Regions from separate parts of the Streptomyces sp. NPDC003697 genome, predicted to be linked through region 2. Evidence: riboswitches for the same ligand, from Rfam matches in the RefSeq annotation. Region 2 holds a riboswitch; the other holds the start of a gene.

Region 1 (7,667 bases), on a different contig from region 2:
CATGGACGCAATGGCCGCGCGTTCGGCGTGCGTGGAGTGCAGCAGACGCTCGGTGATCTCGCGGACGCGGTCACGGGAGATCCGGGAGTGGTGGATCGCCGCGGAGTCGTACTCGGGCAGGTCCTGCGCGATCGCCGACACGGTGGTCACCGACCCGGCCAGGCCCACCAGCGTGTGCGCCTCCCTCAGCGGCACCGTCTCCTCGGCGAGGTCCAGGGCGGCCTCGACGTCCGCCCTTATCGCGGCGATCTGCTCCTCGGTGGGCGGGTCGGCGACGACCCCGTCCCGCACCAGGTGGCGCTCGGTCATGCGCACACAGCCGACGTCCACGGAACGCGCCGCGCGAACGTGGTCGTCGCCGACGACGAACTCGGTCGACCCGCCGCCGATGTCCACCACCAGGAACGGCCGGGCCAGGTCGTCCCGCCCCGTCAGCTCCCTGGTCGCGCCGGTGAAGGAGAACTCCGCCTCCTGGTCGCCGGAGATCACCTCGGGCTCGACACCGAGGATGTCCACGACACCGCGCACGAACTCCTCCCGGTTCTCGGCGTCCCGGGAGGCCGAGGTGGCCACGAACCGCACGCGCTCGGCGCCGAGTTCCTTGATGACCCCGGCGTACTCGCGGCAGGCCGCGAAGGTCCGCTCCAGCGCCTCGGGCGCGAGCCGCCCGGTGCGGTCGACGCCCTGGCCGAGCCGCACGATGGTCATGCGCCGGTCCAGCTCGGCCAGCCGGCCGGTGGCCGGGTCCACGTCGGCGACGAGCAGACGGATGGAGTTCGTACCGCAGTCGACGGCGGCGACACGGGTCACTTGCGGTCCTCCTCGGCGGTGTTCGGGGCGGCCACGTCGTCGAGGGAGGACGGGGCGCCGGCGTCCTGCCCCGCGACCGTGACGCACGGGCCCTTCAGCCACCACTCCGGCAGCATCGCGAGCGCCTCGTCGCCGAGCGGGTTGACGCCGGGGCCGGCGGCCAGCGAGTGGGCGACCAGCACGTGCAGGCACTTGACGCGGTCCGGCATGCCGCCCGCGCTCGGAAAGCCCTTCAGCTCCTCGATCTGGTCGCGGCGCCGGATGTAGTCCTCGTGCGCGGCCCGGTAGGCGTCCGCGAGCGCGGGGTCGGTGGCGAGGCGCTCCGTCATCTCCTTCATCACGCCGTTCGCCTCCAGCGTGCCGATCGCGGACGCGGCGCGCGGGCACGTCAGGTAGTACAGCGTGGGGAAGGGCGTGCCGTCGGGCAGCCGCGGCGCCGTCTCGACGACGTCGGGCTGCCCGCAGGGGCACCGGTGGGCGATCGCGCGCAGTCCGCGCGGTGGCCGCCCGAGCTGCTGCTGGAAGGCCTCGACGTCCGTGTCGGTGGGCTCGGTACGCGGGGTGGGCGGCGGAGGGGTCTGCATGCCGTACGAAAGTCTCTCTGAGGTCTGTGTCGGGTTCACTGGGCGGAGGCGTCGGACTTGTCGACGCCGTCCCAGACGTTGGCGTACCAGGGACGGCGTGCCGGGGTGAGGTCGGCGCGCGACTGCTTGGCCGTGCCGGGGTCGACCACGACGTATCCGGTCTCCCCCGGCAACACGTAGTGCAGCCGGCGGCGGATCTGCTGCTGGGCGTAGGCGTCGTCCTGCCAGCGTGCCTTGAGGTCGCGCAGTTGCCGCACCCGCTGCTGGGCCTGCCGCTTCTGCTGCCGCATGTCGGCGATCTCGGCGCGCTGGGAGACGTACTGCCGCATCGGGTACGCCAGCGCGACGACCATCGAGCACACCACGAGCGCGAGCAGCGCCGCGCGCCCGGTGAGCCGGGAGCGACGGGCCTGCCGCCGCGTCTGGGAGCGGTAGACGCGGGCCGCCGTCTGCTCACCGAGCAGCCTGAGCCTGGTCGCGGTGGAGAACCGGTCCCGGTCGGTCACGGCATGTCACCTCGCCTCACTACGCCGGTCACCTCTCTCGTCGGCCGGGCTCCGGGAATGTCCCGGGACGGCCCGGCCATCGTCCCCGCCGGCCCGCGGGCACGTCACACGTACGTACGTCCCCGCACACGGTACGGGACCGGGTACGGGGACGTACGTACGACTGGCTGGGCCTACCTGGCGGACGGCTCAGCCCTTGAAGCGCGGGAAGGCGCTGCGGCCGGCGTACACCGCGGCGTCGTCGAGGATCTCCTCGATGCGCAGCAGCTGGTTGTACTTGGCCACGCGCTCGGAGCGGGCCGGGGCACCGGCCTTGATCTGGCCGCAGTTGGTGGCGACGGCCAGGTCGGCGATGGTGACGTCCTCGGTCTCGCCGGAGCGGTGGGACATCATGCACTTGTAGCCGCTGCGCTGGGCCAGCTCGACGGCGTCGAGGGTCTCGGTCAGCGAGCCGATCTGGTTGACCTTGACCAGCAGGGCGTTCGCGGCGCCCTCCTCGATGCCACGGGCCAGGCGCTCGGGGTTGGTGACGAACAGGTCGTCGCCGACGAGCTGGACCTTGTCACCGAGCTTGGCGGTGATGGTCTTCCAGCCCTCCCAGTCGTCCTCGAACAGCGGGTCCTCGATGGACACCAGCGGGTACGCCTCGAGCAGGTCGGCGTAGTACTCGGTCATCTCGGCGGCGGAGCGCTCCTTGCCCTCGAAGAGGTAGGAGCCGTCCTTGTAGAACTCGGACGCGGCCACGTCGAGCGCCAGGGCGATCTGCTCGCCGGGGGTGTAGCCGGCCTCCGTGATCGCCTCGAGGATGAGGTCGAGGGCCTCGCGGTTGGAGCCGAGGTTCGGGGCGAAGCCGCCCTCGTCGCCGAGGCCGGTGGAAAGGCCCTTGCTCTTCAGGACCTTCTTCAGGGTGTGGTAGACCTCGGCGCCCCAGCGCAGGGCCTCGGAGAAGGACTCCGCGCCGATCGGCGCGATCATGAACTCCTGGATGTCCACGTTGGAGTCGGCGTGCGAGCCGCCGTTCAAGATGTTCATCATCGGCACCGGCAGCAGGTGCGCGTTCGGGCCGCCCAGGTAGCGGAACAGCGGCAGGTCGCTCGCCTCGGACGCGGCGTGGGCGACGGCGAGGGAGACGCCGAGGATGGCGTTGGCGCCGAGGGAGCTCTTGTTGTCGGTGGCGTCGAGGTCGAACATCGCCTGGTCGATCAGGCGCTGCTCGGTGGCGTCGTAGCCGACCAGCTCCGGGCCGATCTGCTCGATCACGGCGAGGACGGCCTTCTCGACGCCCTTGCCCTGGTAGCGGTTGGGGTCACCGTCGCGGAGCTCGACGGCCTCGAAGGCGCCGGTGGAGGCGCCGGAGGGGACGGCGGCACGCCCGGTGCTGCCGTCGTCGAGGCCGACCTCGACCTCGACCGTGGGATTGCCTCGGGAGTCCAGGATTTCCCGGGCTACGACGACGTCGATCGACGGCACGAGCATCTCCTTCTTGGATGTGACGCTGGAAGTGCGGGGCTGGTGTGACTTGCGACTAGAGCCTAACCGTCCCGGGGCCTTCAACAGCCGACCGACCGCCCCGTGGACAAGGTGACGGTACACATTGTTCCCGCTCGGAACAAAGGGGTCCGGGCGAGTCCGGGAAATGCCCTGGCAGGAGCGAACGAGGCGCGAAACGAAAAGCCCCGCTCCGGTGCGCACGGGGGAACACGCACCGGAGCGGGGAGTCCGGGGGACGGGGTGGACCGCAGGAGCCGGGGAGCCGGGGGCGGCCCCCGCCGTGGGGGACCGCGCCCGTCGGGGCTCTACGGCCCGGTCAGCGGCCGGCTGTCACTTCAGGTGCAGCTGCTGGCCCGGGTAGATGAGGTCGGCGTTGTCGACGATGTCCTTGTTCAGGTCGAACAGCTTCTTCCAGCCACCCTGGACGTTCTGCTTCGCCGCGATCCTGCTGAGGGTGTCGCCGGTGACCACCTTGTACTCGCCGTCACCCTTCGCGACCTTCTTGCCGGTCGGGGTGGTGACGGTCTTCTTGGCGGCCGGGCGCTCGGTGGAGCGGGAGGCCTTCTGCTCGGTGGAGCGGTTGGCGGTGGCGCCGCCGCCCTGGGTGGAGCCGCTGTTCGACGCGGCCGGGGCACCGCCGTTGTAGGCGGCGTTCGACAGGCCCTTGCCGCAGACCGGCCAGGCGCCCTTGCCCTGGCCCGCGAGGACCTTCTCGGCGACGGCTATCTGCTGGGCCTTGCCGGCCAGGTCGGCACGCGACGCGTAGGCCGTGCCACCGAAGGCGGCCCAGGTCGAGTTGGTGAACTGCAGACCGCCGTAGAAGCCGTTGCCGGTGTTGATGGACCAGTTGCCGCCGGACTCGCACTGGGCGACCGCGTCCCACTCGGAGACGGTGGCGGCGGAGGCGCTGCCGGACGCCATCAGCGGGACGGCGACGGCGGTGCCGGCGACACCGGCGAGCGCGATGGCTCGGGTGGCCTTGGACGGACGACGGTGCGTGCCCTTGCCGGAAAACAGCATGGTTGGATCCCCTCACCGACGCCTGCGAGGTGAGCTGTCGGGTTCGGGCCGGTTGAGTTGCCCGGCCGCGTCCCTCTGCGAGACGCGGCTTCACCCCGAGCCGCTCCGGGCAACAGCCCGGCACGGCACTTACCTTGGGTCCCCCGCTCCTGCCTGCGGCGCGTGACGCGACGACTGTTCCCGGGCAGCCGCTGGCAGGATTCGGCGTTACGGCGACCGGGGCTCGCGATGGCGAACGATCACGACCGTAGACACGGCCGCCGCGGAATTTCAAAGACGATCAGGGCTTCTGAGACTCATCCCACACTTTCACCGAAACGGTCATTCGGCACCAATGCCCACGTGAACTACCCCTGGTTTCGGGCGTTTTCGGTGTCTACATCCAGCGCTTGACCGGCGACGATGCTGTTCGGGTCGGAGCCGATCGCGTCGCGGTTCGCCGCGTACAACGCCCGCCATCCGCCGTCGAGGTCAAGGGAGTCGGCGATGGACGCCAGGGAGTCGCCGGCGCGGACGATGTAGGACCCCCCGGCGGCACGGGCGTCGTCGGTGTCGCGCACGGCGTGACGGCCGGCGGACGAGGCCGCGAGGGTGCCGGCCGAATCCTCCGCGGCACTGCCGCCGCGATGACGGCCGGTGCCGAGCGCCCCGGTGTCCACGAGGGCGGAAGAACCGGCGGCCTGCTGCCAGTTGTCCGAATCGTCCGATCGGGACGGCGCGGACGGCGAGCTGTCGGGAGTCCGCGTGCCGCCCGGAGCGGCGGGCGCGGATGTGCCGGACTTGCCAGGATCGCCCGCCTTGGCGGACGAAGAGGAGGAAGAGCCCGAAGAGGACGGATTCGGGCCGGAATCGTCCGTCGAGTCGGACGAAGCGGAGGCCTCACCCCCGGACGAGGACCGGGAATCACCGGCCGAGCGCCCGGAGTCCTGGGCCCCGTCGGACAGGCCCGAGTCGGGCACCCGGGGCGTTCCGGTGGAGCCGGACGAACCGGAGTTCGAGGGCGAGTCGTTGCTCACACCGGTGTCCACGTCGGCCGAACCGGTGTCCTGGTGCAGCCCGGAGAGCAGTCCGCAGGTGGGCCAGGCGCCCGGACCCCTCTCGTCGAGGATCCTCTCGGCGACGGCTATCTGCTGGGACCGGCTGGCCTGGTCGGCGCTCGGCGCGTACGTGAGGCCGCCGTACTTCTCCCAGTCGTCCTGGGACAACTGCAGTCCGCCGTAGTAGCCGTTGCCGTTGTCGGCGCTCCAGGAGCCACCGCTCTCGCACTCCGCGACCTTGTCCCACGTGGTGCCGTCGGCCGCGCTCGCGCCGCTGGCGCCGAGCAGTGGGATGGCGATGGCGGATCCGGTCACTCCGGCCGCGACGAGCATGGCCGGGGCCTGACGGGGGCGCCGGTGACGACCGTTCCCGGAGAGCATGCGGAGACCTTTCGTGGGACAGCGGTGATCTGCGCGACGGGTGGTGCACGGCGCCGCGCTGATGCGTGAACGTATCGGCTGACAATCGCCTGTCACAAGTTAATGCCGCGTAGATCACGTGAACATCACAGAGTTGAGCGCGTGTCACCTTTGTCTTCGTCGACCGGACCGTGAGCGACCGCTCTCCGACAGCTACTACGGAGCGGCCGGTGTGAACCGGACGGGCAGCGTGCGCAGGCCGCGCATGATGAGCCCGCCGCGCCAGCGCAGGTCGGCCGGTTCCGCGTCGAGTCGCAGATCGGGCAGCCGGGTGAGGAGCGTGGCGAGCGCCAGCCGCCCCTCCAGCCGGGCGAGCGGCGCACCGAGGCAGTAGTGGATGCCGTGCCCGTATCCGAGGTGCTGGTTGTCCCGACGGCCGAGGTCGAGCACGTCCGGGTCGGCGAACCGCTCGGGGTCCCGGTCCGCCGCGGCGAGGACGACGAGGACCGGGTCGCCGGGAGCGATCTCCTGCCCGCCGATGGTGAGCGGCCGGGTGGCGAAGCGCCAGGTGGCCATCTCCACCGGGCCGTCGTAGCGCAGCAGTTCCTCGACGCCGGTCTCCAGCAGGCCGCGGTCGCCGGCCGCCAGGGACCGCTGCAGCCGGTCCCGCGGCCCGGGGTGGGTCAGGAGGGCGTAGGTGCCGTTGCCGATGAGGTTGACGGTGGTCTCGAAACCCGCGAAGAGGAGGATGAAGGCCATGGCGGCGGCCTCGTTCTCGGTGAGGTGCTCGCCGTGGTCGGAGGCGCGGATGAGACCGGAGATGAGGTCCTCGCCCGGTTCCGGCTCGGCGGGCAGGGCCGCCCGCTTGCGGTGGATCAGGTCGGCGAGGTAGCCGCGCATCAGCTTGACCGACCGGGCCACGCCGCCGCGCGACCCGCCCGCCCGCCTCCCGCCGCCCGCCTGCGGGTTGCCGTGGCGGATCATCATGCCCGCCCAGTCCCGGAAGTCGTCCTGGTCCTCGCGGGGGACGCCGAGCAGGTCGCAGATGGCGTAGATGGGCAGCGGGAAGGCGAACTCGTGGATGAGGTCCGCGCTGCCCCGCTCGGCGAACCGGTCGATGAGGCCGTCGGTCAGCTCCTGCACGCGCGGTGCGAACGCGGCGACACGGCGGGGCGTGAACGCCGTGCTGACGAGGCGGCGCAGCCGGGTGTGGTCCGGCGGGTCGATGTTGAGCAGGTGCGTCATCAGCTCGGCCTTGCGCTCGCCGGGGATGCCGGTCCTGCCCCTGGCGTGCGCGGGCTCGTCGTGGTGTGCCGGGTTCTTGCTGAGCCGCTGGTCGGCCAGGGCCTGCTTGGCGTCGGCGTACCGGGTGACCAGCCAGGCCTCGACCCCGCTCGGCAGCCGCGTCCGGTGCACGGGGGCGTGCTCACGCAGCCAGGCGTACGCCGGGTACGGATCGCCGGCGAACTCCCAGGTGAAGAGCTCGGGCGCGGCGCCCTCGGTGGCGTCCCGCTCGGACGGCGTCCGGCCGGGCGCGGGGCTGCCGGGGGCGGGCTGGTCGGACGGCGTCCGGCCGGGCGCGGGGCTGCCGGGGGTGGGCTGGTCGGGGGCGGGCTGATCGGTCACTCCTCGACCGTATCCGGCGGCGTCCGGACGTTTCCCCCCGCGTCCGGACGCCGGGCCGGCCGGCCGCTCGCCGGCCCGGTCGGTCCCGGCTGCCGGCGGTCGGCCCTCGGGCCGCGCGGCGGCCGACGCCCGGGGCGCCGTCGGCCGCTGCGGCCGGTGCGGTCGGCCGGGGGATGTGCGGTCGCCGACTCCGCGGTGCGGTCGCGACTCCGTCGGGAGCGACGCGGTTCCGG
Region 2 (7,667 bases):
GGTCCTTCTCCGCCTCCAGCTCGATGCGGTCGAACTTGGTCAGGCGGCGCAGCGGGGTGTCGAGGATGTACTGCGTCTGGACGTCGCTCAGCGAGAAGCGCCGCATCAGGCGCTCCTTGGCCTGCGCGGAGTTCTCGCTGCCGCGGATCAGCCGGATCACCTCGTCGATGTCCACCAGGGCCGTGAGCAGGCCCTCGACCAGGTGCAGCCGGTCGCGCCTCTTGCCGCGCCGGAACTCGCTGCGGCGCCGCACGACCTCGAAGCGGTGGTCGAGGTAGACCTCCAGCAGCTCCTTCAGGCCCAGCGTGAGGGGCTGGCCGTCCACCAGCGCGACGTTGTTGATCCCGAAGGACTCCTCCATCGGCGTCAGCTTGTACAGCTGCTCCAGGACCGCCTCGGGCACGAAGCCGTTCTTGATCTCGATGACCAGGCGCAGGCCGTGCTCGCGGTCGGTGAGGTCCTTGACGTCCGCGATGCCCTGGATCTTCTTGGAGCCGACCAGGTCCTTGATCTTGGCGATCACCTTCTCGGGGCCGACCGTGAAGGGCAGCTCCGTGACGACCAGGCCCTTGCGGCGGGCGGTCACGGTCTCCACGGAGACGGTCGCCCGGATCTTGAAGGTGCCGCGGCCCGTCGCGTAGGCGTCGCGGATGCCGGGCAGGCCCACGATCCGTCCGCCGGTCGGCAGGTCGGGGCCCGGCACGTGCTTCATCAGCGCGTCCAGGTCCGCGTTCGGGTGGCGGATCAGGTGGCGGGCGGCCGCGATGACCTCGGTCAGGTTGTGCGGCGGCATGTTGGTGGCCATGCCGACGGCGATGCCCGAGGCGCCGTTCACCAGCAGGTTCGGGAAGGCGGCGGGCAGGGCGGCCGGCTCCTGCTCCTGGCCGTCGTAGTTGGGTGCGAAGTCGACGGTGTCCTCGTCGATGGACTCCGTCATCAGGCTCGCCGCCGCGGCCATCCGGCACTCGGTGTACCGCATGGCGGCGGGCGGGTCGTCGTTGCCCAGCGAGCCGAAGTTGCCGTGGCCGTCGACCAGCGGCACGCGCATCGAGAACGGCTGGGCCATGCGCACGAGGGCGTCGTAGATCGACGCGTCGCCGTGCGGGTGGAGCTTGCCCATGACCTCGCCGACGACGCGCGCGCACTTGACGTAGCCGCGCTCGGGGCGCAGCCCCATCTCGTTCATCTGGTAGACGATGCGCCGGTGGACCGGCTTGAGACCGTCCCGGGCGTCCGGCAGGGCGCGGGAGTAGATGACCGAGTACGCGTACTCGAGGAAGGAGCCCTGCATCTCGTCGACGACGTCGATGTCGAGGATCTTCTCCTCGTACGGGTCGTCGGGCGGCGGGGTCTTGGTGCTGCGGCGGGCCATCGCTGCCGGCTCCTTGCTGAGGCGTGGAACGGGATCTGACGCCGACCATTGTGGACTGCGGCACCGACAGCGCGTACCAGGACCCGGGCACTGGGCCGTCCGGTCCGCCTCCCCGGTGCTCGGCGGCGCGCTCGCGCGGGGTGACCGGGCCCGCGCCGGCAGCGTCCGGCGTTCCCGCTCCGGGCGTACGGCCCCGTGGAACTTCGCCAGGGGTGCGCGCGCTTGCATACAGTGGCAGGACGGCAGGAAGACGGCGGTTCCGCAAGCCGCCTCCGCGATCGAAGGGACGTACATGCCCATGGGTCACACGGCCACAGCCGAGGCAGGCTCCGGCGGCCTGACAGCGACCGAGCACCGTCTGGCCAACGGGCTGCGCGTGGTGCTCTCCGAGGACCACCTGGCCCCGGTCGCCGCGGTGTGCCTCTGGTACGACGTCGGCTCGCGCCACGAAGTCAAGGGGCGTACCGGCCTGGCTCACCTTTTCGAGCACCTGATGTTCCAGGGCTCCGCCCAGGTCAAGGGCAACGGTCACTTCGAGCTGGTGCAGGGCGCCGGCGGCTCGCTCAACGGCACCACCAGCTTCGAGCGCACCAACTACTTCGAGACCATGCCGGCCCACCAGCTGGAACTCGCGCTCTGGCTGGAGGCCGACCGCATGGGCTCCCTGCTGGCCGCCCTCGACGAGGAGTCCATGGAGAACCAGCGCGACGTCGTCAAGAACGAGCGCCGCCAGCGCTACGACAACGTCCCGTACGGCACCGCGTTCGAGCGGCTGACCGCCCTCGCCTACCCCGAGGGCCACCCCTACCACCACACGCCCATCGGGTCGATGGCCGACCTGGACGCGGCCACGCTGGAGGACGCGCGCGCGTTCTTCCGCACGTACTACGCGCCCAACAACGCCGTCCTCTCCGTCGTCGGCGACATCGACCCGCAGCAGACGCTGGCCTGGATCGAGAAGTACTTCGGCTCCATCCCCTCCCACGACGGCAAGCCGCAGCCGCGGGACGGCTCGCTGCCGGAGGTCATCGGCGAGCAGCTGCGCGAGGTGGTCGAGGAGGAGGTCCCGGCCCGGGCCCTGATGGCCGCCTACCGGCTCCCGCACGACGGCACGCGCGCGTGCGACGCGGCCGACCTGGCGCTGACCGTCCTCGGCGGCGGCGAGTCCTCCCGCCTGTACAACCGGCTCGTGCGCCGGGACCGCACGGCCGTCGCGGCCGGTTTCGGCCTGCTGCGGCTGGCCGGAGCGCCCTCCCTGGGCTGGCTGGACGTGAAGACCTCCGGCGACGTCGAGGTGCCCGTCATCGAGTCCGCCATCGACGAGGAGCTCGCCCGCTTCGCCGCGGAGGGCCCCACGGCCGAGGAGATGGAACGCGCCCAGGCCCAATTGGAGCGCGAGTGGCTGGACCGGCTCGGCACCGTCGCGGGCCGCGCCGACGAGCTGTGCCGCTACGCCGTCCTGTTCGGCGACCCGCAGCTCGCCCTGACCGCCGTCCACCGGGTGCTGGAGGTGACGGCCGAGGAGGTCCGGGAGGTCGCAGAGGCCCGGCTGCGCGCGGACAACCGCGCGGTGCTCGTCTACGAGCCCGTCGCCGGTCAGGGGGACGCCACCGACAACCCGGACGCCGCCGAGGCCCCGGCCACCGACGACACCGAGGAGGCGGCGAAGTGACCGATCTCGCCACGATGGAGTTCCACCCCCGGCCCGAGGCCGGCGAGGCGAAGCCGTGGGCCTTCCCCGCACCCGGGCGCGGCACCCTCGACAACGGCCTGACGGTGCTGCGCTGCGACCGCCCCGGTCAGCAGGTCGTCGCCGTCGAGGTGCTGCTGGACGCACCGCTGGACGCCGAGCCGGCCGGTCTGGACGGCGTCGCGACGATCATGGCGCGCGCCTTCTCCGAGGGCACCGACAAGCACTCCGCCGAGGAGTTCGCCGCCGAGCTGGAGCGGGCCGGCGCCACCCTCGACGCGCACGCCGACCACCCCGGCGTCCGCCTGAGCCTGGAGGTCCCCGCCTCCCGCCTGGCCAAGGGGCTCGGCCTGCTCGCCGACGCGCTCAGGGCCCCGGCGTTCGCCGACAGCGAGGTAGAGCGGCTGGTGCGCAACCGGCTCGACGAGATCCCGCACGAGATGGCCAGCCCCTCCCGCCGCGCCGCGAAGGAGCTGTCCCGGCAGCTCTTCCCGGCCGACTCGCGCATGTCGCGCCCCCGGCAGGGCACCGAGGAGACGGTCCGCGGCATCGACTCCGCGGCCGTCCGCGCCTTCTACGACCGGCATGTCCGCCCCGCCACGGCCACCGCCGTGGTCGTCGGCGACCTCACCGGCGTCGACCTCGACGCGCTGCTCGGCGAGACCCTGGGCGCCTGGACCGGCTCCCCGGCCAAGCCGCGTGCGGTGCCGCCGGTCACCGCCGACGACACCGGCCGCGTGGTGATCGTGGACCGGCCCGGCGCGGTCCAGACCCAGCTGCTCATCGGCCGGATCGGCCCGGACCGGCACGACCGTGTCTGGCCCGCCCAGGTGCTGGGCACGTACTGCCTCGGCGGCACCCTCACCTCCCGCCTGGACCGCGTCCTGCGCGAGGAGAAGGGCTACACCTACGGCGTGCGGGCGTTCGGCCAGGTGCTGCGTTCGGCCCCCGACGGCTCCGGCGCGGCGATGCTCGCGATCAGCGGCAGCGTGGACACGCCGAACACCGGCCCGGCCCTGGACGACCTGTTCACCGTGCTGCGCAGGCTCGCCGCCGAGGGCCTCACCGACGCCGAGCGCGACACCGCCGTGCAGAACCTGGTCGGGGTGGCGCCGTTGAAGTACGAGACCGCGGCCGCCGTGGCGAGCACGCTCGCCGACCAGGTCGAGCAGCACCTGCCCGACGACTACCAGGCGGCGCTGTACCGGCAGCTCACGGCCACGGGCACGGTGGAGGCCACCGCGGCCGTCGTCAACGCCTTCCCGGTGGACCGCCTGGTGACGGTCCTGGTCGGTGACGCGGCGCAGATCAAGGCGCCCGTCGAGGACCTCGGCATCGGCCGGGTCGAGGTGGTGACGGCCGAGTAGCGGCCCGTCCCCCGGCCCCCGGCCGGCCGGGGGAGCGGCACGCATGCGGGAGCCCTGGTGACCGGAGTGTCACCAGGGCTCCCTGTTGTCCGAATTGAGGGAGAGACTGCCTGTCTGCCCTGTGGCGTGCGCTACAAAACCTTGCTTCCGTTTGGGAATTGAATCCGGGCCCGATTAGCGTCATGCCGGCTGTCCGTCAGGCAGTGCGCCGCGCCCGCGGCACCGGACAGTCATCGCCGAGTCCCCGTACGGCGCGAGCCAGGGGAGCCGGGGACCCACCGTCCCTGGGGTGAATCGGACGCCCGCGCCTCGTGCGAGGGGGCCCGTAGGAGACCTTCCTGCTCCGAACCCGTCAGCTAACCCGGTAGGCGAGAGGGAAGGAAAGGACCAGCCTGTCCATGGCGTTCAGCCGTGCCACCGGCAAGCACCGCCGGCCGAGCCGGGTACACCGCACCACCGCCCGCGCGGCCGGTGTCGCGGCCCTCACCACCACCGGCGTCCTCGGCGGTCTCGCCGCCGCTCCGGCGATGGCGGCTCAGACCCCCAGCCCCGAGGACACGGGCCTCACCCCTGTGGTCACCATCGGCGACTCCGTCGCCGCGCAGATCGACGCCCAGGCCGCCGCCCAGCACCAGGCGGCCGAGGAGAAGGCGGCCGAGGAGGCCGCCCGCCGGCAGGCCGCCGAAGTGGCGAAGAAGGAACGCGAGGCGAAGGAGCGGGCCGCCCGGGAGGCCGAGCGTCGGCGCCTGAACATGTTCGTCCTGCCGATCTCCGGCTCGTACGTCTCCACCGGCTACAAGACCGGCGGCACCCTGTGGTCGTCCGGTTCGCACACCGGCATCGACTTCCACGCCGCGAGCGGCACCACGGTGCACGCGGCCGGCGCCGGCACCGTCGTCGAGACCGGCTGGGGCGGCGCGTACGGCAACCAGGTCGTGATCAGGATGGCCGACGGCATGTACACCCAGTACGGCCACCTGTCGTCGATCGGTGTCTCGGTGGGCCAGCGGGTCACCCCCGGCCAGCAGATCGGCGTCTCCGGCGCGACCGGCAACGTCACGGGACCGCATCTGCACTTCGAGGCCCGCACCAGCCCGGAGTACGGCTCCGACGTCGACCCCGTGGCCTACCTGCGCAAGCACGGCCTCGACGTCTGACCCGCGCGGACTTCGCGAAAGCCCCGGCCACCCAGCCGGGGCTTTCGGCGTTTTCCCAACGCCTGGGCAATGGGCGCCCGGACTCGCGGGCGCCCGGGCGCGCCCGTGTCCAAAAGAATACGCATGGATTCCGCTGCGCCGTCGGACATTGCGGCCCCTTGCCATAGAGTCACGGAAAACGTGTACAGCGTCACCGTTCACGGGAATCGAGGCGGAGGTCGTCATGCGCATTCCGGCGCACTCGGTGTGCACCGCGATCCGGGACGATATCGTCGCCGGCGTCCACCGGCCCGGAGGCCGGCTCACAGAGGAGGTCCTGGCGCGCCGGTACGGCGTCTCCCGGGTCCCCGTGCGTGAGGCCCTGCGCACGCTGGAGGCGGAGGGGTTCGTGGTGACCCGGCGGCACGCGGGTGCGTGCGTCGCCAAGCCGACCGAGCGGGAGGCGGCGGACCTGCTGGAGATGCGCGCGCTGCTGGAGCCGCTGTGCGCAGCGCGGGCGGCGCAGCGGCGCACACGGGCTCACCTGAAGGTGCTGCACGGCCTGGTCGGACTCGGGCAGGAACGGGCAGGCCGGGGCAGCCGGGAGGAGCTGCGCCCGCTGGGCGGCTGGTTCCACGAGACGCTCGCCCGGGCCTGCGGCAGTCCCGCGCTGACGTCGGCGCTGACCCAGCTGCGGTACAAGACCGCCTGGATGTACACGGTGCGGGCGCCGGCCGATCCGGTGGAGTCCTGGGCGCAGCACGGCGCCATCGTGGACGCCATCGCCCGCGGCGATGCGGAGCGGGCCCGGGCGCTCACCGCCCTGCACGCCGAGCGCGCGGCCGCCGCGCACCGGCTGCGCGTCCCCGCGCTGCCTGACGGCGCCGTCCCCGAGAGCACTTCGCAACGCCCCGTCTACATACCGGGCCCCCGTGATTAACACGAGGGGCGTATACAGGGAGCGGAGAAACGGGGGAAGGCGAATTCGGTGGGACGGCATTCCAGGCCCTTTTCTTGCCTGTCCGCGTATTCGCCGCGGCGTGCCGTACGGAATGACCGGCGAAGAATTCCGATACCCGATGAGGGGTGTCCGGCGAAGAGATCCCGGCGTCCGACGTGGGACGCCTGACCTCTACACGGAATCCCCGGGGAAATACGCCGCTTCCCCTACCGCACCGCGCCGCGGAACGACGTGGCCGCGCCGCCCGTGGACGGGGCGAGGCGGCCTCACCGCTGGAACGGGCCGGTGCGGTCAGACGGTCTCGGGGAGTTCCTCGAGGCCCTCGGTCACCAGCTTGGCCAGCCGGTCGAGCGCGGCGTCCGCGCCCTCGGCGTCGGATGCGAGGACGATCTCCTCGCCGCCCTCGGCGCCGAGGCTGAGCACGGCCAGCATGGAGGCCGCGTTGACAGGCGTGCCGTCGGCCTTGGCGATCGTCACGGGGACGCCCGTGGCCGTGGCGGCCCTGACGAAGATGGAGGCGGGGCGGGCGTGGAGGCCCTCGGCCCAGCCGATGTTGACGCGGCGCTCAGCCATGTGATGCTGCCCTTCAGGTGGTCCAGGGTTGTCTAGACCAGTTTCCCACATGCGGGGGCGTGGGCCGTGAGCGGCCGGTGCCCGCCCACGGGCGGCGCCGTACGCGGCCCCGGCCGGCGTCCGCCTTCCCCAGAAGACTGCCTCGCCGCGCCGTCCGATGCGAGCCTTACGCTGGGGCTCATGCAGACCTCGCCGGACCGGCACGCCTACCCCGCCCACTGGGAGGCCGACGTGGTGCTGCGCGACGGCGGCACCGCGCGCATCCGCCCCATCACCGTCGACGACGCCGACCGCCTGGTCAGCTTCTACGAGCAGGTCTCGGACGAGTCGAAGTACTACCGCTTCTTCGCGCCCTACCCGCGCCTGTCCGCCAAGGACGTCCACCGCTTCACGCACCACGACTTCGTGGACCGGGTGGGCCTCGCGGCCACGGTCGGCGGCGAGTTCATCGCCACCGTCCGCTACGACCGCATCGGCGCCGACGGCAGGCCCGCCTCGTCCCGCCCCTCGACCGCCCCCGCCGGCGAAGACCCCGCGCCCGCCGTGTCCGACGAGGCCGAGGTCGCCT

What was found. Region 2 has a riboswitch for cyclic di-AMP ahead of ACWDNY_RS06435 (M23 family metallopeptidase). Riboswitches for the same ligand answer to the same signal wherever they lie in the genome.
Region 1: another riboswitch for cyclic di-AMP. It lies ahead of ACWDNY_RS23015 (transglycosylase family protein); the one in region 2 lies ahead of ACWDNY_RS06435 (M23 family metallopeptidase).

What each region holds. Positions count from the first base shown of each region.
Region 1 is NZ_JBSFNN010000065.1:20,924-28,590, forward strand. Features, by position in the region: gene ACWDNY_RS22995 (Ppx/GppA phosphatase family protein) at 1-810, opposite strand, end outside; gene ACWDNY_RS23000 (DUF501 domain-containing protein) at 807-1,394, opposite strand; gene ACWDNY_RS23005 (FtsB family cell division protein) at 1,430-1,900, opposite strand; gene eno (phosphopyruvate hydratase) at 2,090-3,370, opposite strand; gene ACWDNY_RS23015 (transglycosylase family protein) at 3,722-4,411, opposite strand; cyclic di-AMP (ydaO/yuaA leader) riboswitch at 4,416-4,582, opposite strand; gene ACWDNY_RS23020 (transglycosylase family protein) at 4,759-5,829, opposite strand; gene ACWDNY_RS23025 (cytochrome P450 family protein) at 6,025-7,434, opposite strand.
Region 2 is NZ_JBSFNN010000010.1:43,335-51,001, forward strand. Features, by position in the region: gene ACWDNY_RS06420 (DNA gyrase/topoisomerase IV subunit A) at 1-1,372, opposite strand, end outside; gene ACWDNY_RS06425 (M16 family metallopeptidase) at 1,665-3,044, shown strand; gene ACWDNY_RS06430 (M16 family metallopeptidase) at 3,041-4,429, shown strand; cyclic di-AMP (ydaO/yuaA leader) riboswitch at 4,654-4,815, shown strand; gene ACWDNY_RS06435 (M23 family metallopeptidase) at 4,828-5,586, shown strand; gene ACWDNY_RS06440 (GntR family transcriptional regulator) at 5,810-6,505, shown strand; gene ACWDNY_RS06445 (HPr family phosphocarrier protein) at 6,818-7,099, opposite strand; gene ACWDNY_RS06450 (bifunctional acetate--CoA ligase family protein/GNAT family N-acetyltransferase) at 7,280-7,667, shown strand, end outside.